4 regions of the Rhodoplanes sp. SY1 genome follow, and region 3 is predicted to be linked to each of the others. Evidence: riboswitches for the same ligand, from Rfam matches in the RefSeq annotation. Region 3 holds a riboswitch; each other region holds the start of a gene.
What was found. A riboswitch is a leader RNA that binds a small molecule or an ion and turns the genes downstream of it on or off. The one in region 3 is predicted to bind cobalamin.
Positions count from the first base shown of each region.

Region 1: another riboswitch for cobalamin. It lies ahead of ABTU92_RS17990 (FecCD family ABC transporter permease); the one in region 3 lies ahead of ABTU92_RS21055 (energy-coupling factor ABC transporter permease).
Region 2: another riboswitch for cobalamin. It lies ahead of ABTU92_RS03405 (cysteine-rich small domain-containing protein); the one in region 3 lies ahead of ABTU92_RS21055 (energy-coupling factor ABC transporter permease).
Region 4: another riboswitch for cobalamin. It lies ahead of ABTU92_RS16855 (TonB-dependent receptor); the one in region 3 lies ahead of ABTU92_RS21055 (energy-coupling factor ABC transporter permease).

Region 1 is NZ_JBEOMB010000064.1:112,275-117,828, forward strand. Features, by position in the region: gene ABTU92_RS17980 (ABC transporter substrate-binding protein) at 1-67, opposite strand, end outside; gene ABTU92_RS17985 (ABC transporter ATP-binding protein) at 349-1,128, opposite strand; gene ABTU92_RS17990 (FecCD family ABC transporter permease) at 1,125-2,159, opposite strand; cobalamin riboswitch at 2,257-2,465, opposite strand; gene ABTU92_RS17995 (thioesterase family protein) at 2,724-3,233, opposite strand; gene ABTU92_RS18000 (FAD-linked oxidase C-terminal domain-containing protein) at 3,336-4,784, shown strand; gene ABTU92_RS18005 (AsmA family protein) at 5,235-5,554, shown strand, end outside.
Region 2 is NZ_JBEOMB010000009.1:29,377-34,930, reverse strand. Features, by position in the region: gene ABTU92_RS03425 (TonB-dependent receptor family protein) at 1-211, opposite strand, end outside; gene ABTU92_RS03420 (DUF2149 domain-containing protein) at 220-648, opposite strand; gene ABTU92_RS03415 (MotA/TolQ/ExbB proton channel family protein) at 645-1,160, opposite strand; gene ABTU92_RS03410 (phosphopantetheine-binding protein) at 1,232-1,657, opposite strand; cobalamin riboswitch at 1,794-2,019, shown strand; gene ABTU92_RS03405 (cysteine-rich small domain-containing protein) at 2,201-2,617, shown strand; gene ABTU92_RS03400 (cobyric acid synthase) at 2,614-4,200, shown strand; gene ABTU92_RS03395 (hypothetical protein) at 4,487-5,089, shown strand; tRNA gene ABTU92_RS03390 (tRNA-Pro) at 5,263-5,340, opposite strand.
Region 3 is NZ_JBEOMB010000089.1:1,321-6,874, reverse strand. Features, by position in the region: gene ABTU92_RS21075 (cobyric acid synthase) at 1-65, shown strand, start outside; gene ABTU92_RS21070 (energy-coupling factor ABC transporter ATP-binding protein) at 265-1,107, opposite strand; gene cbiQ (cobalt ECF transporter T component CbiQ) at 1,104-1,835, opposite strand; gene ABTU92_RS21060 (energy-coupling factor ABC transporter substrate-binding protein) at 1,819-2,121, opposite strand; gene ABTU92_RS21055 (energy-coupling factor ABC transporter permease) at 2,118-2,792, opposite strand; cobalamin riboswitch at 2,867-3,113, opposite strand; gene ABTU92_RS21050 (aminotransferase class I/II-fold pyridoxal phosphate-dependent enzyme) at 3,299-4,342, shown strand; gene tcuB (tricarballylate utilization 4Fe-4S protein TcuB) at 4,313-5,434, opposite strand; gene tcuA (FAD-dependent tricarballylate dehydrogenase TcuA) at 5,421-5,554, opposite strand, start outside.
Region 4 is NZ_JBEOMB010000061.1:7,626-13,179, reverse strand. Features, by position in the region: gene ABTU92_RS16860 (acyl-[ACP]--phospholipid O-acyltransferase) at 1-708, shown strand, start outside; gene ABTU92_RS16855 (TonB-dependent receptor) at 913-3,123, opposite strand; cobalamin riboswitch at 3,310-3,517, opposite strand; gene cutA (divalent-cation tolerance protein CutA) at 3,745-4,080, opposite strand; gene ABTU92_RS16845 (NAD kinase) at 4,158-4,940, shown strand; gene ABTU92_RS16840 (response regulator) at 5,180-5,554, shown strand, end outside.

The DNA.
Region 1 (5,554 bases), on a different contig from region 3:
GCAGCAGCTGATCGGTGCACAGATTGAGGGAGACGATTTTTTTCGGCGGCTCGGCGGCGGCCGGCACGAGGGCGACGAGGAGGAGCGAGGCTGCGAGACCCGCTCCGGACCATGAACGACGGAGGCTGTGGAGACGCTGCAGGCCCCCCACCCCCGACCCCTCCCCGCCATGTGCTGGCGCACATGGGAGGAGGGGAGCCGAGGCGCCCAGCCCGATGACCGTCGAGATCGATCGACTCCCCTCCCCCCATTCGCCCTTGCGAATGGCGGGGAGGGCTTTGGCGCGCGGAGCGCGCCGGGGGTGGGGGGAAAGCCACGCAGTCATGCGCCGATGTCCGAGCAGCAGCATCACACCGCCGACCATGGCACCACGACCGGCTGGTCGGCGGCGCCGCCGCGCCAGGCCGTGATGCGGAAGACGTCGGCGAGCGGGCCTTCGCCGAGCGCCGCCTCGGGCGCGCCGTCGATCACCAGGCGGCCAGCGGCGAGCACTAGCACGCGGTCGGCGAAGCGGGCCGCGAGGCCGAGATCGTGCGTCACGACGAGGACGAGCGCGCCGGCGCGCGCGGTGCGCTGCAGAAGGCCGAGCACCTCGAGCTGATAATAGGGATCGAGCGAGGCGACCGGCTCGTCGGCCAGCACCACGGGCGCCTCGACGGCCAGCATGCGGGCGAGCGCGACGCGGCTCTTCTCGCCGCCGGACAATGCGGTGACGGGACGGTCGGCGAGCGCGTCGAGATCGGCGATCCGCATGGCGCGGGCCACCGCCTCGGCGTCGCCGCGCGACAGTCGCGCCGGATCGACGGCGCCGTGCGGATAACGACCGAGCGCGACCACGTCGCGCACCGGCAGCGGCCAGTGCACCACGTGCCCCTGCGGCAGGTACGCGAACCTTTTCGCTCTCTCACGTGGCGCCAGCGACGCCACGGCCTCGCCGCCGACCGTCAGCTCCCCGCGCGAGGCCACGAGGCCGGCGAGCCCGCGCAACAGCGTCGTCTTGCCGGCACCGTTGGGGCCGACCAGGGCGACGAGCTGTCCGCGCGGCAACGCCACCGACAGGGTCGTGATCACGTCGCGTCCGCCGACCGCGACCGTCAGTTCCTCGGCGACCAGATAGGGCGCGGTCACGACACGCCTCCGCCGAGCGAGCGCCGCTCGCGCACGATCAGCCACAGGAAGAACGGCACGCCGATCAGCGCGGTGAGCACGCCGACCCGCACGCTGGTGGTGGCCGGCAGCAGCCGCACCGCGATGTCGGCGGCGGTGAGCAGCGCGGCGCCCAGCAGCGCGCTGGGCACCAGCAGGCGGGCCGGATCGGGGCCGACCAGCGGGCGGGCGAGATGCGGCCCGACGAGGCCGATGAAGCCGATCGTGCCCGACACCGCGACCGAGCCGCCGACCCCGAGCGCCACGCCGAGAATCACGAGAAGCCGCGTGCGGGCGACGTCGACACCGAGGCTCGCGGCCGTCTCCTCGCCGAGGCTCAGCACCCGGAAGGCGTGGCGCTGCGACAGCAGGAGCGCGCCGCCGGCGAGCACGAAGGGCAGCGCCAGTGCCACGTGGCGCATGCTGCGGTCCTCCAGCGAGCCGAGCAGCCAGAACGAGATCTCCAACGCCGCGAACGGATTTTTCGCCAGATTCATGGTCAGCGCCGTGCCGGCCCCGGCCAGCGCGGAGAGCGCGAGCCCGGCGAGGATCAGCAGCAGCAGGCTCGCATTGCGGCCGGCGACGGCCAGCAGCACGAACACCGAGACGAAGGCGGCCGCGATGGCGGCGAGCGGCAGCGCGAAGGAGAGCACGTCGGCGAGCCCGGTGGCGATCACCAGCACGGCCCCGAAGGCCGCCGCCTGGGGCGCACCGAACAGCTCCGGCGCGGCGAGCGGGTTGCGCAGCAACCCCTGCAGGGCGGCGCCGGCGAGGCCCAGCACGGCGCCGACCGCGACGCCGAGGATCGCCCGCGGCAGCCGGATCTCCTGGACGATGATGCGGCTCTCCTCGCTGCCGCCGCCGAACAGCGCGGTCGCGACCTCGGTGGGCGACAGCCGCACCGAGCCGAGACCGAGCGACAGCAGCACCAGCACGGCGACCAGCGCCGACAGCGTGAGGATCACCAATGCCCGACGGCGGGATGCGTCGCGGGCGGTGTTTTCACGTACCATGTCGCGCGAGCGGTCCCGCTGCGCGAGCGGGTCGGCGACGGCGGAGCGGGCCGCGGCGGACAGCTTCAAGGGGAATCCTCCGTCGACCCACCGTCGACCGAACGTGCCTGTCGCCGGCCGGTCTCCTGGCTCGCGGATCAGGTCTCGTCCGCCTTCCCGGCCGCAGCGGCCAGTGGCGTTCGGACGAGGAGCTCCGCTCACAGTTGCGGGGGCAGCCGCGGTTTCGAACGTGTCCGGATCGGAGGACGTCCTTACCGTGTTCCCGTTTCACCTCCGGGTGGAGGCACCGACGACATCGGCGTTAAACCACGGCGGGTTGCCCGGCACAAGAACGGCTCGATGCAGGCTGGCGGCACCGGGAGGGTTCCCTCTCCCCGCGCGCAGGGAGAGGTTGGCTCGCCGCGCAGCGGCGAGACGGGTGAGGGGGCGCTTCCGCAAAGCAGAGACTCGCGGCGACGCCCCCTCACCCGACATCCGCGCTGGGCGCGCGAATGTCGACCTCTCCCCGCACGCGGGGAGAGGTAACGACGCGGCGAACGTCGGACGGCGAGTAGTCCTCTGCGCCTACACCCGCGCCGGCATGGCGACGCGGCGGCCGGCCGCCTCGGGGCGGGGCAGCATGGCGTGCGAGGCCTTCATCTCGGCGAGGCGGGCGGCGATCAGGGGCGGGGCCGGGGCGGCGCGGGCCGCGTCCATGTCGACGTGCAGGGCCATCACCTCCAGGGTGGCGGCCATCCAGCCTTCGTCGGCGTGGAAAAGCTGCTCGAAATAGTGCAGCCGCTTGGCGTCGTGGTCGAGGAGCTGGAAGGTTGCGCGCACCGCGTCGGAGGCCTTCAGCTCCCGCAGGTAGCGCACGTGGGTCTCGGCCGTGTAATACGAATGGCGCTGCCGGTCGACATAGTCGGTGCCGGCGCCGATCAGCGCCAGGACCTCGTCGGCGGCGCGATCGAACAGCACGTTGTAATAGGCCATGTTGAGGTGGCCGTTGTAGTCGATCCAGTCCGGCTCGACCCGCATGACGGACGAGACGAACGGAGCGAAGAACACCGGCTTCAGGTCGGCATGGTCGAGCATGATGTTCATAAATCCAGTATGGCAGCGAATCATGACGAAGTCGCGAGCCCGTGTCCGCTTTGCGACGCTGCACCGCACACCCGAAAAGGCGTTTGACCGTCCATGACTTCGCTTGCCCACCCGGCCGCGGCGCCGGCTTCGGTCCGGCCGTCGCGTTCCGCCGTCGAGTCCGTGATCGCCACGCTGGCGCAGGAATTCGGCCCGAGCCTCCTCACCACGGCGGCGGCCACCCGCGAGCAGCACGGCAACATGGCGAGCTGGCTGCCCAGCGAGGCGCCCGATGCCGTCGTGTTTCCGCAATGCACGGCCGATGTTCAAAAGATCGTGCGCATCTGCGCGGCCGCCGGCGTTCCGATCGTCCCGTTCGGCACCGGCACGTCGCTGGAAGGCCAGGTCAACGCGCCGTTCGGCGGCATCTGCGTCGACACCCGCGACATGAACAAGGTGCTGGCCGTCCATGCCGAGGATCTCGACGTGGTGGTCGAGCCCGGCGTCACCCGCAAGCAGCTCAACGAGTATCTGCGCGACCAGGGCCTCTTCTTCCCGCTCGATCCCGGCGCCGACGCGGCGCTCGGCGGCATGGCGGCGACCCGCTGCTCGGGCACCAACGCGGTGCGCTACGGCACCATGAAGGACGTCACCCTCGCCCTGAAGGTGGTGCTGGCCAACGGGGAGCTGATGACCACCGGCACGCGGGCCAAGAAGTCGGCCGCCGGCTACGACCTCACCCGGCTGTTCGTCGGCTCGGAGGGAACGCTCGGCATCATCACCGAGCTGACCCTGAAGCTGCACGGCATCCCGGAGGCGATCGCCGGCGGCATCTGCCCGTTCCCGACCGTCGAGGCGGCCTGCAACACAGTGATCACGACGATCCAGACCGGCATCCCGGTCGCCCGCATCGAGCTGCTCGATCAGCTCCAGGTGAAGGCCGTCAACGCCTACTCGAAGCTCGACCTGCCGGAGGTCCCGCTGCTGCTGGTCGAGTTCCACGGCAGCGAGGCCGGCGTCGCCGAGCAGGCGGCGCAGTTCGGCGACATCGCGCAGGAGCACGGCGGCGGGCCGTTCGACTGGGCGACCCGGCCCGAGGACCGCACCCGGCTGTGGCAGGCCCGGCACGACGCCTATTGGGCGGCCGGCGCGCTTCGTCGCGGCACCAAGTCGGTGGCGAGCGACGTCTGCGTGCCGATCTCGCGCCTCGCCGAATGCGTGGTGGCGACCCAGGAGGACATCGCCGCGTCGAACCTCGTCGCGCCGATCGTCGGCCATGTCGGCGACGGCAACTTCCATCTCGGCCTCTTGGTCGACATGGACGACGCCGACGAGGTCAAGCGCGCCAAGGCGCTGCTGGAGCGGCTGGTCGAGCGCGCGCTCGCCATGGACGGCACCTGCACGGGCGAGCACGGCGTCGGGCAGGGCAAGATGAAATACCTGAAGGCCGAGCTCGGCGCCCCGGCGCTGGCCGCCATGGCGGCGATCAAGCACGCGCTCGACCCGGCCGGATTGATGAATCCGGGCAAGATCGTGCCGGCGGACCTCGTGTCGCAGACGTGAGATCGCGGACGACGGCGCATCGTCTTGGTCGAGGCCGCCGTCCCGACTCGCAGCCTCGTGCCCCGGACAAGGCGCATCTGGCCACAGGCCCGAGGCGCCGCAGAGCCGGGGTCCAGGGGCCGCACAACCGGCGGCTCGGAAGGCGCCGGGGCGGATTCCTTGCCTGATCGCCCTGGGTCCCGGTTCGCGGCGCTTGGCGCCGCGCCCGGGACACGCGGCCGCGCTTCCCCACCAATGTGCCGCAACGCTTGCCGGTAAAGTGCCGTGGCGACATATAATCGCCGCTGATTCCCGCGAGAGTTCGAGTTCGGGGGCTCCTCGACTCCGGGACGCGCGACGGCGCTTTTCGCTGCAGCGGTATGCAGCGACGGCGGTCGCGATGTCCGGACGGCGGCGACGCTGTCGCGCCGTGAGCGGGACGTCCCCGGGCAGCGGTCCGGAGCGCTTTCGGTGCAGACCACCCTTCTCGGCCTGGCAGTGGCGATGATCCTGGCGCTGGTGACGGCGCTGGTCGGGCCGCATTTCGTCGACTGGGACGGGTTTCGCGACAGCATCGAGGCGGAGGCGACCCGCGCGGTGGGCACGCCGGTCGCCATCACCGGGCCGATCGACGTCCGCCTGCTGCCGACCCCCTCGCTCGACCTGAAGAGCGTCGCGCTCGCCACCGGCGGGGTGCGGATGAGCGCCCGCGGCATGCGGGTGGAGCTGGCGCTGGGCGCGCTGATGCGCGGCGAGTGGAAGGTCTCCGAGCTGACCCTCGACTCGCCGCA
Region 2 (5,554 bases), on a different contig from region 3:
GCGCCGGCGTCACGCGCGGCTTCGGCACCGTCACCACCACGGTCTCCAGCAGCACCGGCTCGCTCGCGCCCGCGCCGCCGGCGCCGCTCGTGGCGCCCGATGACGCCGGCGTCGCCGGTGGCGGCTCGGCCGTCTGGGCGAGAGCGGCTGCGGGCAGCAGCGCGACCGTGGACAGGAGAACGGCGTTCAGGGACATGCAGGCGATACGCATGGCGGGCCTCACGGCGAGGGCGATGGCGGAACGGGGCGGGGCGAGGGGAGGGGGCCGCGCGGGGCGGCCGGGCCCGATGGCATCCGGCGGCCGGGCGTCGCGGCCGGGGCGCCGCCGGACGGCGCAGTCTCGGGCACGTAGACGAAGGAGCCGTCCTTCAGCCGGTAGGCGATGCCGGCCCGCACGCCCTCGCCGCTGCCGATCTCCTGCGTCGACGTGTAGGTCTCGATCTTCTCGCCGTCCTTGACGACGATCTGCATGTCGGGCCGGCCCGGGTTCTTCACCGCGACGGCCGTCTCGGACGCGAACGGGTTGAGCGGGTTGACGGCGATGATCATCATCAGCGCGCCGATCATCACCAGGAACACGTCGACCAGGTTGACCACCGAGAGGATCGGGTCGAGCTCCTCGTCCTCTTCGAGAATGCGCAGCGTCATGGCCGGGCCTCGATCCGCCGCTTCACCGCGACCAGCTCCTCGGCGCACCAGCGCCGCCGCACCGAGGCGATCCAGAAGCACAAGCAGGCGGCGGCGAGCGCCAGCACCACGGCCGCAAAGGCCGAGCGCAGAAGCTCGCTCATCTGGGCGACGTCGTTGCGGGTGAGGGCGACGAGCGCCGGCCCCATCGGGATCAGCGTGGCGATCAGCCCGAGCATCGGCGTCACCCGGGTCGCCACCCGGATCAGCTCGAGCTGCTTCATGGCGGCGACGTCGAGCTCGTCGAGCGTCAGCGCCGGATCGTCCGCATAGCGCCGCGCCAGCGGGTAGCCGCCGCCGAGCGCCCCGAAGCCGCCGGCCGCGGGCGTGCGGAAGCCGCGGCGGCCGCGCCACCGCAAGGCCCATTGCACGACGAGCCGCCCGCTCTCGAACAGCGAGAGCAGGAACAGCGCCTGGATGGCGAGCTGGACGGGGGTCAGCAGCAGCTCGGAGAGCTGCGTAAAGAACGACATGGCACGACTCCGCGGGCGCTTTCCGACCGTCCGGCCCTTGGGTCTCCGACGGTCGGCGCCTCGATCCTGAATTAAATGTTATATCGTAACAATCTCGGCGCGATTGCAAGAGCGGATGAGCCCTGCCGGGTTAGCTCCCGGACGCTGTGATATTTCTGCATCGCGACCGGAGAGCCCGACCGGCTCTGTCTCGGCTTCGAAGGCTCCTGCTCGTCTCTCCGGACGCCGTGGAGCAGGCAATTCCTTCGCAGCTCGTCGCGCAGCCGCCCGTGCGCCTCGATGAGCAGCACCGAGGTGGCGCCCAGCTCGAAGAAGCTCTCAGTTGGCGGGATGTCGGCGCGGCCGAGCAGTCGGCCGAACACGGTGGCGATCCGGCGTTCCAGCAGCGACGCGGGTCCTGCCGACGGCGCCGCGGCGGCGAGCACCGGCAGGGCGCGGCGGTCGATCTTGCCGTTGACGGTGAGCGGCGGCGAGCTCGCCGGACTCGGCGTCCGCACACATCGTCTCCAGCTGTTCCGTCCGCGCGGATGCCGTGATGGCGCGCTGATCGCGACGGCCGGATCGGCGCGGTCGTGAGCCGTCGGTCTCGCAGTTCCGGAAAAGCCCGGCCTTGCACCCCGGCCGCCTTCGTGCTCATTTGAAGGCGTCTTCGGTGCCTCTCGTCGAGAGGTGAAACGGGAATGCGGTCCGGCGAACGTTCGTCACACGAGCGTCTCGCCAATGCCGCAGCTGCCCCCGCAACTGTAGACGGATCGTCGCCGATCGGAGCCACTGGGACGCCATCAGGCCATGTCCCGGGAAGGTGATCGGAGACCATGATCCGTGAGCCAGGAGACCGGCCGAAGACGCTGGTCCATTCCGTTCGACGGCGGGTCGAAAGGGGAGCGCTAATGATCATCGAATTCTGATTCCGCTTTTCACGTGATCGGTCCGCGCACGATCGGCATCGGGTCGGTCGGTGGCGCGAATGCCCGTGCGGCCTTGCCGTTCGAGCGAAGCCGATCGTCATCCGCATCCGCGGCGCATCGCGTCGGCGGGCGATGTCGCTTGCCGGCAGAACCTCTGCCGCGCATTTCGCGCTGGTGACGACGTCGCCGCTGCGCTCGCTGTTGCTCGGGCCTCGCATGCAGCCGAAGGACACCACCACCAACGAAGCCTTCAAGGGCTTCACCAACACGGCCTGTCCGTTCCTGCCCTGCCACACGGGCGTGCGCGGACAGTTCAACTGCCTGTTCTGCTACTGCCCCTTGATCGCTTACCGTTGTCCCGGTCCTTACAAGGTCTTTACCGATCGCAATGGGATCCGCCGCAAGGACTGCTCGGATTGCACCCTGCCGCACAACGGCTACGGCGGCGCCTGGAATTTCATCCAGAAGTGGCTCGAGCGGCCCGTGGTCTGGGACGGACACGAGCAGACGCGGCGTTATCAGATGAAGCCTCCTCGGACCAGATCATGACCATCGACGTCAATGCCCAGATCGCCGGCCTCGTCTCCCGCATCGCCTTCACGCCCGCCGCATTGCCGCTGCCGCGCCGCGCCCGCTCCTTGATGATCCAGGGCACCGCCTCGGATGTCGGGAAGAGCATGGTGGTGGCCGGCCTCTGCCGCGCTTTCACGCGCCGCGGCCTCGTGGTGCGGCCGTTCAAGGCGCAGAACATGAGCAACAACGCCGCCGTCGCGGCCGACAGCGATCTCCCCCCGGGACCGGATGGAGAAATCATCTACGGCGAGATCGGCCGGGCCCAGCATCTGCAGGCCCGCGCCTGCAAGGCGGCGCCGTCGATTCACATGAACCCGGTGCTGCTGAAGCCGCAGACCGACATCGGCTCGCAGGTCGTCCTGCGCGGGCGCGTGCTCGGCAACTGCCCGGCCCGCATCTATCACCGCATGCGCCACGGCATGATGCCGGCGATCCTCGACTCACTCGACCGGCTGCGCGCCGAGGCCGACCTGGTGCTGGTCGAGGGCGCCGGCTCGGGCGCGGAGATCTACCTGCGCCGCTCCGACATCACCAACATGCACCTCGCCGAGAAAGCCGACCTGCCGGTCGTGATTCTCTCCGACATCGACCGCGGCGGCACCATGGCGGCGCTCGTCGGCAGCCACGCGCTGCTCGATCCGGCCGACCGCGCCCGCGTGGTGGGATACATCGTCAACAAGTTCCGCGGCGACTTCTCGCTGTTCGATCCCGGCGTCAAGACCATCACGGCGCAGACCGGCTGGCCGTTCCTCGGCGTGTTGCGCTGGTTCCCGATCGCCGACCGGCTGCCGGCGGAGGACTCGCTCGCGCTGGAGCGCTCCGCCGAGTTCGGCGGACGGGGCCTCGTCGTCGCGGTGCCGCGGCTCTCGCGCATCGCCAATTTCGACGACCTCGATCCGCTCGCCGCCGAGCCGGGCGTCGCGCTGCGTTTCGTCCAGCCCGGCAATCCGATCCCGGTCGACACCGACGTGATCATTCTGCCCGGCTCGAAGGCGACACGCACGGATCTCGACGTGCTGCGCCGCGAGGGCTGGGACATCGACATTCTCGCTCATGCGCGCCGCGGTGGCCGCGTGATCGGCCTGTGCGCCGGCTTCCAGATGCTCGGCCGCGTGGTGCGCGACCCGCAGGGCATCGAGGGCGCGCCTGGCGAGACGGCCGGCCTCGGCCTGCTCGACGTCGAGACCGAGATCGGCGACGACAAGCGCCTCGTCGACATCGACGCGGTGGATCGCCTCAGCGGCTGTCGCGTCACCGGCTACGAGATGCACATGGGGCGCACCACGGGGCCGGGTCTGTCACGACCGTGGCTGATGCTGGACGACGGGGCAGGGCGCGCCCGGCCCGAGGGCGCCGTGTCGGCCGACGGCCGCGTCGCCGGCGCCTATGTGCACGGCCTGTTCGGCGCCGATGCGTTCCGCGGCCACTGGCTCCGGTCGGTCGGGGCGCAGGCGTCCGGTCTCGACTTCGCGCAGCGCACCGAGGCGGCCATCGAGGCGCTCGCCGACCACTGCGAGGAGAACCTCGATCTCGACGCGCTCCTCGCGCTCGCCCGCTGACTGCGGGTGTAGCGAGGGCTATGGCGGCCGATCGACGGATCGTTCCGACACTGCGGTCTCTGCATTCCGGAGGAGGTCCACTGATGACATGGGCTATCGCGTCGCGGCAGAATGGTGCCGTCAGCGCCGGCGCGTGTCGCTCTGCTCGTCGTCCGGCATCTGCGGATTGCCGGCGGCCCGGCGCGGGCTCGCCGTCGCCGCGTGCTCGCGGGCGCGGTTTGCGAGGGCCGCTCGATGCTGCTTGGTCCGACCTCTCGCGTGCCGATGCGCGGCTGATCACGCCGACATGGCCGAGCGCCTGGAAGAACGTCGTCGGCCGCTCGAACCCCGTGCCGGCGAGAACGCATGTGAGCCGTCCGCCGTCGATCGGATGCCAGTTGCCGGCGATCCGCTCGAGCATGCCGTCGGCCTCGGCCGCCACGGCGCCGCCGCGGATCGCCCAGCGGCGATAGGCGGTCGCGGTCGTCGCGGCGGTCGCGGTGTCGACGGTCGCGTGATCCATCAGGACCAGCGGTGCCCCGGGCCGCAGCGCCGCCGCGATGTCGCGGAAGAAGGCGAGCTTGGCGCCATCGATGGCGGTGATCCCGGCGATCTTGCCCTGCGCGGCGGGCCCGGAGCCGGGCTGAGCACCGCGAGATTGCCGGGCAGCATCAGGCCGAGGCTGGCGCCGAGCGTCACCATGGCGGCGACCATGGTCCGACAGTCGGAGGCGAGTGAAACGGACGTTGATCCCGCGCAGCGCCGGTTCGGCGACATTGTCGGACATGCACAGGCGGCCGATGTCGGGGACGCGGGTGAGCGCGGCCCCGCGCTTCAGCGCGTCGTCGATCGGCTTGGCAGTCTGGCTCTCGGCGGAGAGTTCGGTGCGCTGGCGGCGATCCAGGCGTGAAGCCCGGTGATGAGCAGCCGGCTCCGCCGTTCGGCACACGGCATCCGGGCTGGTGTCGGTCGCGAGGACCTCGATTCGCCGCGGCCGCCGACCATTTGCGTGCCAACGGTCAACGAGGAGCGGCCGGCTCGGCGACAGGATTCGGAGAATTCTTTTGATTACAGTGGTTTGAATGGTCGGAGCGGAGAGATTTGAACTCTCGACCCCCAGTCCCCCAGACTGGTGCGCTAACCGGGCTGCGCTACGCTCCGAGCGGCCGGGACTATAGAGAGGCGGCCGGGCCCGCGCAACCGGTCCGGATGTCTCGTCGGCGGGCTGCGGGGCCGGTCTGCAAGGCGCGCGTCGTCGGCGAGCCGTGCAGGGGGCGAGCCGTGCAGAGGGCTGGCAAGCGGGCCAGCAGGGGGAAGGGACCGGCATGCCCGGGGCGCCGAGTCGCCGTCTCCACGGGCGTTCCGAGCGGCGGTG
Region 3 (5,554 bases):
ATGCGCTGGCGTCGCATCTCGAGGCGCATGTCGACATCGAGGCCCTGCTCGGGCTCGCGCGCTGATTTACCGATGCTCGGGCTCGTGCCCCGGACAAGGCGCGGCAGGCCGCAGGCCTGATGCGCCGCAGAGCCGGGGCCCAGGGGCGGCACGACGCGCGGCACGATCGGCGCTTCGGCTGATCGCCCCTGGGTCCCGGTTCGCGGCGCGGCGCGCCGCGCCCGGGACACGAGACCTCGGCCGAGGCAGCTCTCACGACCCCGGTCAGCTCTTCCGCCAGCTCCGCGCGACAAGCGCCAACACAGCCTCGCGGGTCTTCGGCAGCGGGTCGGTCGCGCCGAGAATGCCGGCCTCGCGGGCCGCGAGGCCCAGCGACAGGAGGAACGGCGACTCCAGCCCGGCCGCCGCCATGGCGGCGCGGTCGGCGAGAACCTCCTCGGCCGGCCCTTGGCGGAGCACCTTCCCGTCGGCGAACAGCGCGACGTCGTCGGCGAGCCGGTAGGCGAGGTCGACGTCGTGGGTCGCGAGCACCAGCGTCGCCCCGTCGGTGTGCAGCGCCTGCAGCGCGGCCAGGAGGCCGTCGCGCCCGGCGCGGTCGAGGCCCGAGGTCGGCTCGTCGAGCAGCAGCACCTCGGGCCGCATGGAGACGGCGCCGGCGATGGCGACGCGCTTCTTCTGGCCGAACGACAGCATGTGGGTCGGCCGTTCGGCGAGGTCGCCGATCCCCATCACGTGTAGCGCGTCGGCGACGCGTCGGCGCACCGCGTCGTCGGCGAGCCCGAGATTGAGCGGCCCGAACGAGACGTCCTCCTCGACCGAGGCGGCGAACAGCTGATCGTCGGCGTCCTGCAGCACCAGCCCGACGCGGCGGCGCCAGGCGGTCAGGTCGGCGCGGCCGTAACCGGCCGGTGCGCCGTCGAGCAGCACCCGGCCGCGCTGCGGCCGGAGCGTGCCGTTGAGGTGCAGGAGCAGCGTCGTCTTGCCGGCGCCGTTGGGGCCGAGAATGGCGAGACGTCGCCCGCGCCGGACGACGAGATCGAGGTCCGACAGGGCCGGACCACCGTCCCGATAGGCGTAGGTCAGAGCCTGGGCTTCGAGGAGATTCACCGCGCCCAAAGCCCCAGTCCGGCGACACCGGCTTCGATCGCGAGGACGAGCGCCAGCGCCGGCCATGACACGGCGGCGCGGCGCGACAGCACCCGCATCTCGCCGGTCCAGCCGCGCGCCGCGAGGCCGATCTCCAGGCGACGCGCCCGGTCGAGCGAGCGCGGCAGCAGGTTGGCGATCAGCCCGCCGAGCGAGCGCAGCCGGCGCCGGGCGCCGGCATGGCCGAGCCGGGCCGCCTGGGCCGTGTCCATGGCCAGCGCGGTCGTTCCGAGGAGAAACAGGAACCGGTACATCAGGAGGGCGATCTCGGCGATCTCGCCGGGCAGGCCGAGACGCCGCGCACCGGCGACCAGATCGGTCGCCGGCGTCGTCAGGGCGAGGAACAGGAGCGCCGTCACGCACGCCAGCGCGCGTGCCGTCGCTCCGGCTGCGGTCATGAGGCCGTCCGGGGCGAGGCCGATGCCGGCGGTGCCGACCTGCAGCGCGAGCGACAGCGATCCGATCAGCAGGAAGCCGAACGGTGCCGTCACGCAGGCGAGCCAGGTCCGCGGCGACACCCGCGCCCCGACGAGCGTCGCCACCGTCATCACGACGGCGGCCACCGGGGCGACCGGAAACGGCGGAAAGGCGAGGGCGAGCGCCATCATGCCGAAGGCCAGGACGGACTTCTCGGCGAGCGAACGCGTCCGCCAGCGGTTGAGATGGGCCGCCCTATCGACGGGGGACATCGTCGGACGCGGACGATCGGCCGTGCCTTCGGCCGATCACGTAGCCCAGCACGCCGGCGCCGAGCGCCGCCTGCAGGGCGAACAGCAGGCTCTGGATCTCGCCGTTGGGCGGCGTCCACAGCGGCTTGAACCACGGCTCGTAGCCGGGGCGCGCCTCGGCGATGGCGCTCACCGCCTGATCGTCCGTGCCCTTGAACTCGCCCTCGATGCCCGGCAGGAGCAGGGGCGCGGCGACGATGGCGGCCGCAAGCGCGATCAGCAGCCACGAGGTTCGCTTCGCGATCATCGTTCGGTCCCCCCGGCAAGGCCGCGCACGCCGTTCCGCATCCCGCCGAGGAGGCCCGGCGAGGCCGCGAGGGCGTTGATCACCACCACGGTCAAGAGGCCCTCGGCGATCGCCAGCGGGATTTGGGTGACGGCGAAGATGCCGCCGAACTTCGCCACGGCGCCGAGCACGCCCGAGCTCGCGTCCGGATAGGCGAGCGCGAGCTGCACCGAGGTCGTGAGATAGGTCGAGAGGTCGCCCAGCATGGCGGCGCAAAACACCGCGACGCTCGCCCCCAGGCCGAGCCGGGTGACGACCTGCCACACCGCCCAGCTCACCCACGGTCCGACGATGGCCATCGAGAACACGTTGGCGCCGAGCGTCGTCAGACCGCCATGGGCGAGCAGCAGCGCCTGGAAGACGAGCACGATCGTGCCGAGCACCGCCATCACGGCGGGGCCGAACAGGATCGCGCCGAGCCCGGTCCCGGTCGGGTGCGAGCACGAGCCGGTGACGCTCGGGATCTTCAGGGCCGACATGACGAACGTGAAGGCGCCGGCCGCGGCGAGCATCATCTTGGTTTGCGGCTCGTCCCGCAGGATGCGCCGAATCCGGACCGCCCCGGCGATCACGAAGGGGGCGGACACCGCAAACCAGCCGGCGGCATGCCCGACCGGCAGATAGCCTTCCATGATGTGCACGCGAACCCTCCCGCCGGTTGCGCATGCGCCTCGTCAGGCCCCGGAACACCCCGCCCGGAACCATTCGCGCACGCCACCTCGATGGCAGGTCTCCTGACTCGCGGCTCGGCGGCTCCCGCGCCGTCTTCCCGGCCGTCGCGCAGTCCCGATCGGAGGGGGAGACTGCGGCCAGTGACGAACTCGCGCGAAAGCCTCGCCGCTTACAGTTGCGGGGGCAGTTGCGGCCTGAGCGCCCGCGGGGCGCCGCACCGCATTCCCTTTTCACCTCGCGTCGAAGCAGCGGCGCGAGGAACCATCGCGGCGACATTAGGCGCACGGCGGGTGCCGGCGCAAGCATCGGACTGTCCGTTGTTGCCCGTACAGGTCGCGGCGCGGTCAGTCGATTGCACCGCGGCGGGCGGCGGGCTAAGCCTCGCCGGCCTCGACGGCCGCCAGCGGGATCGAAGTCCGCGGCGGACTCGGGCAGATCGATCTGAGACGACCGATTGGGCGGGCCGATGCAGCCGAGGAACGAGGCGATCCTGCGCGGGCACGGCGGGCGTGTCGACGAGGCCGAGCGGCTCTATCCGGACGCCCCGCCCCCGTGGATCGACCTGTCGACCGGGATCAATCCGCACGCCTATCCGGTGCCGGCGGTCGATCCCGAGGCGTATCGCCGGCTGCCGCTCGGCCGCGACCTCGACCGGCTGACCGATGCGGCGGCGGCGGCCTATGGCCGGCCGGCCGGCACGGCGCTGCTGCCGGTGCCGGGCAGCGAGCTCGCCATCCGGCTGCTGCCGGTGGTTCTCGGACCGAAGCTGCGGGTCGGCGTGGTAGGGCGCACCTACTCGTCGCATGCCGCCGCCTGGGAGGAGACCGGCGCCACGGTGCGGCCGCTGCCGGCGCTGCCGGACCCGGCCGCCCGCGACCTCGACGTCGTCGTGCTGGTGAACCCCAACAATCCGGACGGCGCGAGCGTTTCGCGCGCGGCGCTCCTCGGTTTCGCCGAGGCGTGGACTGCCGCCGGCCGCAAGCTGATCGTCGACGAAGCCTTCGCCGACGTTACGCCGGACCTGTCGCTGCTCGCCGCCGACCGGCTGCCGGACGGCGTGGTGGTGCTGCGCTCGCTCGGCAAGTTCTACGGCCTCGCCGGGCTGCGGGTGGGCTTCGTCGCGGTGGCGGAGCGGGCCGCGATGCCGTGGCGGCGGCGGCTCGGCGACTGGCCGGTGTCGGGTCCGGCCTGCGCGATCGCGGCCGCGGCGCTCCTCGACACGGCCTGGGCGACGGCGATGCGGGCGCGGCTCGCCACCGACCGCGCCCGACTCGAGGGGATGCTCGTGAGCGGCGGCCTGCGCATCCTCGGCGGCACCGATCTCTTCGTCCTCGCCGAAGGCCCGCCGGGTCGCGATCTCGTCGACGCCTTCGCGCATGCCGGCATTCTGGTGCGCGGCTTTCCCCATACACCGAACAGGTACCGGTTCGGCCTGCCGGCGGACGAGCTGGCCTTCGCGCGGCTCGCCGCCGCCTGCCGCTCACTCGCCGCCGCTGCGCCGGGGCGGTGAGGCGATGCGATCGATGGCGGCGCGCAGCAGCGCCGCCGCTCGGTAGGGTGCGTGCATCATCTTGCTCGCCGGCAGCACCAGGAAGAAGCCGGTGACGAGCCCGAGATGGAGCGTCAGCGTGACGCCCATCAGCACGGTCTCGCGCAACACCAGCACGGCGAGCCCGCTCGCCGCCACGAGCCCGAGCAGCACCAGGAAGACGAGGTTCAGCCGCGTCTCCCCCGGCTCGGTCGCCGCCGTGTCGGTGCGCAGCTCGACCGAAACGAGCCCGCCGATGCCGACCAGCATCAGGACGCCACCGATCGTGCCGGCGAGCACCGGCAGGCTGAAGACCGGGTAGGGCGCCGGTGCATCGGCGACGTGATGCCAGAGTGCCGCCGAGAGCGTCGACAGGATGGTCAGGGCGAAGCCGCCGACCATCACGTGATGCGCGATGCGCCGCTCGCGCGAAAAACGGCCGTCGACGTCGTTGCAGCCGGGGCCGCCGCCACCGAGATTGCTCAGCGTCACGATGTCGAAGAGCGCCGGCCACAGCGCCCGCTTGACGACCCGGGCGGAGACCGGCGGCGCGATCGCCCGCCAGAACGCCACCGTCGACGCCGTCATGGCGGCCACGGCCCAGACGAACGAGAGGCCGGCCGCCGTCGTCATCACGCCCCACGGCACGACCTGATAGAACGCCCCGCCGCCGCGATGCACCCCGAACAGGGTTTCACGCGGCACCGTTAGGACGACCAGGAGAAGCGCCGCGACCGTGGCGGCGCCCACCACGGCCGCGGGCATCCAGGCGTGCCGCCCGAACGCGCCGGCGAGCCAGCGCGGTCGGGCGAAGTCCGCGTAGGTGTGGCCACGGGCGGCCGCGAGCGTCTGCGGCACGTTGACGGCGAACGGGTGCGGCGGCGCGTATTGGCAGGCGTGCCAGCAGCCACGGCAGGCGTGACAGAGATTGGCGATATGGGCGACGTCGGCGAGCGAGAAGGTCGCCTTGCCGGCGATCGCCGGGAACACGGCGCAGACGCCGTCGCAATACATGCAGGCGCTGCACAGCCGCAGCACCCGCTCGGCCTCCTCGGCGACCTCACGCGGCGGCACGGGCGGCCTCCTCGCCGGCGATCCGGCCCGATACGGCCGCGAGCGTGAGCCCGAGCCCGGCCAGATAGCCGTGGCGCAGCACGTTGGCCGCCATCGTGGTGCCGGCCGCGAACACCCGCT
Region 4 (5,554 bases), on a different contig from region 3:
TTCCGCTCGCTGCGCTACATCTTCGCCGGCGCAGAGGCCGTGAAGGAGGCGACGCGCAAGACCTACATGGAGAAGTTCGGGGTGCGCATCCTGGAGGGCTACGGCGTCACCGAGGCGGCGCCCGTGATCGCGCTCAACACGCCGATGTTCAACAAGTTCGGCACGGTCGGCCGGCTCTTCCCCGGCATCGAGGCGCGGCTCGACAAGGTCGAGGGCGTCGACGAGGGCGGCCGGCTCTACATCCGCGGACCGAACGTGATGGTCGGCTACCTGAAGGTCGACAAGCCCGGCGTGATCGAACCGCCGCACGAGGGCTGGCACGACACCGGCGACATCGTGACCATCGACGCCGAGGGCTATGTGGCGATCAAGGGCCGGGCCAAGCGCTTCGCCAAGGTGGGCGGCGAGATGATCTCGCTCGCCGCCGTGGAGACGATCGCGTTCGACCTGTGGCCGGACGCGCTGCACGCCGTCGCCACCATCCCGGACGCCCGCAAGGGCGAGAAGCTGATCATGGTGACGACCCAGAAGGGCGCCACCCGTTCCGACTTCATCGCCTTCGCGAAGTCGCGCGGCGCCTCCGAGATGCTGATCCCGGCCGAGTTCGTCCATGTCGAGAAGATGCCGCTGCTCGGCTCCGGCAAGGTCGACAACCTCACCGTCGTCCAGATGGTGCGCGAGCGCGCCAAGCTGGAAGGCGCGGCGTAGCGCCACGCCGGCGCCTCCGAGACCCTCTCCCTGAGGGAGAGGGTCGGGCGTCCGCGAAGCGGACGACCGGGGTGAGGGTTTACGGCGCCAGTTGGATGCCTCGGCACCCCCTCACCCGGATCTCGCGCCTGTCGCGCGAGATCCTACCTCTCCCCGCTGGGGAGAGGTGAATCTGTCGTCTGCCCAAAGAACGACGACGATCTTTCAAAAATTCGCCCCGACGCGCAGGACGAAGGTGCGGCCGGGCTGCGGATAGGCGTTGTAGACGCCGTACTTGCTGCCGAAGCCGTCCGGATAGGGGCTGGCGACCGCGTAGTCGAAATAGTCCTCGTTCAAGAGGTTCTGCACGGCGAACGACCAGAAGTAGCGGTCCCACTCACCGGCGATCTTGGCGTCGAGGATCGTGTAGGTCGGCGTCATCGGCTGGAGATTGCGGCTGTCGTTGTCCATGCGGCGCGAGCCGACGAAGCGCACGTCGCCGGTGAACACCAGGCGGCTGTCGAGGATGTTCCAGACGACGCCGACGCCCGCCGTGTTGCGCGCGACGAGCGGCACGTCGTTGCCGGCATAGACGCCCTCCCGGAACACGGCGCGCGTATAGGCATAGCTGCCCTTCAGCCGCACCGTGTCGGAGACCCGCATGGTCGCCAGCGCCTCGGAGCCGTAGCGCCGGGTCGGATCGAGATTCACGTTGGTGGTGGTGAACGGCGAGTAGAAGATCTCGTTCTCCAGAACCATGTCGTAGATGCTCCATTGCAGGAACATCGGGCCGGCCGTCACCTTCACGCCCGCCTCCCAGTCGCGCGAGGTCTGGGTCTTCAGCGCGAAATTGCTCGGCATGCCGTAGGGCGCGCTGCCGATGCGCTCGTCGACATTCGGCACCCGGAAGCTCTGCGCGGTACGGCCGAACAGCGTGAGCTGCTGGTTGAAGCGGTGCTCGATGCCGATGTGCCAGGCGCGGTTGGTCTGGGTGTCGTCGAGCGGGTTCGCCTGCACGACGGTCGGAAAGCCGAAGTAGAGATAGCCCGGTGCCGCCGCGTTCACGGCATCGCGCGCCGACAGCGAGGTCCGCTGCACGCGCCCGCCGACCGAGACGTCGGTCGTGGAGAACAGCGTCACCGTGTTCATCGTGTAGGCGGCGAGCGAGGTCTGGTCGAGATCGTACTGGTGCAGCGGCGCCGCACCCTCCGTCAGGGCGCGCGGCGACGAATAGTCGGTGTGATAGACGTCGACGCCGCTCAGCGACTTCAGCGGCAGGCCGAACGCCGTCGTGTCGACCTTGAGGCGCGGCGTCACCGACGAGGTGACGAGCGAGGACTCGAAATAGGACGTGTCGTAGGCGGAGCCGATCTGCTGCCGGCAGGCCGAGTTGTAGACGCCCGTGAAGGTGTCGAGGCAGGACGGGAAATAGGCCGCCTGCTGCTTGCGGACCCGCACGCCGCCGTCGACGATCAGCTCGGCGCCCGGCGTCAGGTCGTAGGTCACGCCGGTGGTCGCCGTCGCCTGCTGCTGGTTGGCGAAGTCCCACGGCGTGTTGGTGCCGCGGCGGTCGGTCGCGAGCTGATTCAGGCCGAGCGTCGGGTCGACGCGGCGGCCGGCCGGAAGCCCGAGCACCTGGTCGCTCAGCGTCGTGTTCAGATAGAAGCTGCCCCAGTCGCGGGTGTAGCGATAGTCGCCGCCGGCGTTGGTCTGATGATACTGGCCGTTGTCGCGATAGCCGTCGGAGCGCACCGCATTGGCATAGAGCGCCAGCGCGTGCGGCCCGCTCGACGCGAAGGCCGTGCCCCTGCCCTCGACCTGGTTGAACGAGCCGTAGGCGACCTCGGCGCGGGCGCCGTTCGGCCGTCCGGTCGCCTTCTTGGTGACGATGTTGATGACGCCGCCGACGGCGCCGTCGCCGTACAGCACGCCGCCGGAGTTGCCGCGCGTCACCTCGATGCGCTCGACCGCGTTGATCGGCACCGAGCCCCAGTCGAAGGTCTGCAGATCGGGCAGATCGACGCGGCGTCCGTCGATCAGGATCAGCGTGTTCTGGGCGCCGGTGGCGCCGAAGCCGCGGATGTCGACGGTGGCGCGCGCCCCGTTGACGCCGCCGTAGAGGTTCGAGACCTGGACACCGGGCTCGCGGGCCAGGATGCCCGGGATGGTCTGCTCGGGCGAGCGCTCGATCTCCTCGGCCGTGATCACGGTCGTGGACGCACCCGTGATTCCGAGCGCGCCGCCGGCGCCGCCGCCGAGGCGCGTCGCGGTGACGTAGAGGTCGGGCAGCGCGGTGTCGGTCGTCGCCGGCGCCTGCTGGGCCTGCACGTCACCGGCGAGCAGCAATGCGCTGCCGAGCAACGCCGTGCTGCCGAGCAGAACGGCGAGGCCGGCGGCGCGGGCCGCCCTAGCGCGGTTCGAATGGTCGTGGGTCATTCCTGTCGTCCTTCGCGAAAGGGTCATGCGGTTCGCGTTGCATGAGCCGACGCGAAAGACGCCCGTCCGGCCGTCCCGGCCGATCGGTGTCCAAACGCTTCACGAGACGAACGAGCATAGCGGTCCCCGCGCCGGTCACGGTGTCACCGCTGCGAAAGACCGCTCCGTATGGGGCTTCCCGCCCACCGGTTGGGTGACTGTGCGGGCAGGTCTCCTGGCTCGCGGGTCGTCGCTGCATCCGGCCTTCCCGGTTTCCCAGTGGCCACGGTGGATGCGGCTCGCCGCTCACAGTTGCGGGTCCAGCCACGGCTTCACGACCCTCGCGGGGCGCGTTCCGTGTTCCCTCTTTCCTCCCGGCGGTCGCCCGCCGGGAACCAGCACACCCGCACCTTCGGTCGCCCGCGCCCCGCGCGTCAATCGTGCAGGCCCCGACCCGAGTGCATTAGCCGGAGAAGTGTTGCGCGAAGCCCACACCCGGAAGAGTCATTCCGGGGCGTGTGCCGTGAGGCGCACGAACCCGGAATCCAACCAAGTCCTTCGGATTCGCCCGCTGGATTCCGGGTTCGCACCTTCGGTGCGCCCCGGAATGACGGCGTCCGGAGCATCCTGGAACACGGGTCTTCAGTCCTCGGCGTCGTCCGCCTTGGTCTCCGCCAGGAGCCAGCCGAGATAGGCCTGGTCGACGCTCTCGATCGGCAGCACCAGGATGGCCGGCGTCGTGTAGGAATGGCGCGCCTTGACGGCGGCCCGCACCGCCTCGGCGCGCGACGCCCGGGTCTTGATCAGCATCACGACCTCCTCGCCGCGCTCGATCGCGCCCTCCCAGCGATAGAGCGAGACCATGCCGGGCAGGATGTTGACGCAGGCGGCGAGCCGCGCCTCGACCAGCGCGCGTCCGGTCTCCTCCGCCTCGACAAGCCCCGGAAAGGTCGTATAGACGAACACCACCCGTTCCATCGCCACTCCTTCGCGTCGGCGGCGGTGCGGCGCCGGTATCGCACGAACCACCGAACGATCCGCCGCACGAGCCGCGCATGACCCATCTGCCTGCCGAGATCGAGCGGATCGCCTTCGTGGCGAGCCAGACCCCCGAGGCGACGGCGGCCCTCGCCCGGTTGACCCAGCGCTACGGCAATGTCGATCCGCACGAGGCCGACGTCATCGTCGCGCTCGGCGGCGACGGCCTGATGCTCAAGACCCTGCACGTCTTCATGAGCACCGGCAAGCCGATCTACGGCATGCATCGCGGCACCGTCGGCTTCCTGATGAACGAGTATCACGAGCACGGGCTGAAGGAGCGCCTGCACGACGCCGAGGCGACCGTGATCCACCCGCTGCTGATGCGCGCCCTCGACGTCGACGGAGGCGGCCACGAGCACCGCGCCATCAACGAGGTGTCGCTGTTCCGCCAGACCTACCAGGCGGCGCGGCTCGACGTGATGGTGGACGGCAAGATGCGGCTGCGCGAGCTCACGGCCGACGGCATCATGGTGGCGACGCCGGCCGGCTCGACGGCCTACAATCTTTCGACCGGCGGACCGATCATCCCGATCGGCTCGCCGCTGCTCGCACTGACCCCGATCAGCGCGTTCCGGCCGCGGCGCTGGCGCGGCGCGCTCCTGCCCGACAGCGCCGTGGTGACGATCGAGGTGCTGGAGGCCGACAAGCGGCCGGTCGCCGCCGTCGCCGATCACGACGAGGTGCGCTCGGTCAAGCACGTCGAGATCCGCATGGACCACGCGATCGAGATGCTGATGCTGTTCGACCCCGGCCACAATCTCGACGAGCGCATCCTGCGCGAGCAGTTCAGCCATTGAGGCGACGAGCTCCGTCATTCCGGGGCGCGCCCAAGGCGCGAACCCGGAATCCAGTGGCATGCACGGACTGCGGGGCTGGATTCCGGGTTCGCCGCTGCGCGGCGCCCCGGAATGACGTGCTCTGATATCGACAACCGAATGGCGTCCGCCCCCGCCCGGTTAACCTAAACCCTTCCTTAAAGCTTCGCGGGCAGGATCGAGCCTGATCCTTCAGGCATCGTGTCAGTCTCGCGTGAGCCATGGTCCGCATCGACTTCAACCGGCTGCGGTTTCTTCTGATCGACGACAACGCGCACATGCGTCGCATCCTGCGCACGCTGCTGCACGGCTTCGGCTCCCGCGAGGTCTACGAGGCCGAGGACGGCGCCGCCGGCCTCGAGGCGTTCACGCACAACATTCCGGACATCGTGATCACCGACTGGGCGATGCCGATCTTCGACGGGCTCGAGCTCACCCAGATGATCCGCCAGCCGGGCGCCAACGCCAACCCGTTCGTGCCGATCATCATGCTGACCGGCCATTCCGAGAAGAAGCGCGTGATGGCGGCGCGCGACTGCGGCGTGACGGAATTCCTGGTCAAGCCGATCTCGGCCAACGCGCTCTACCAGCGCATC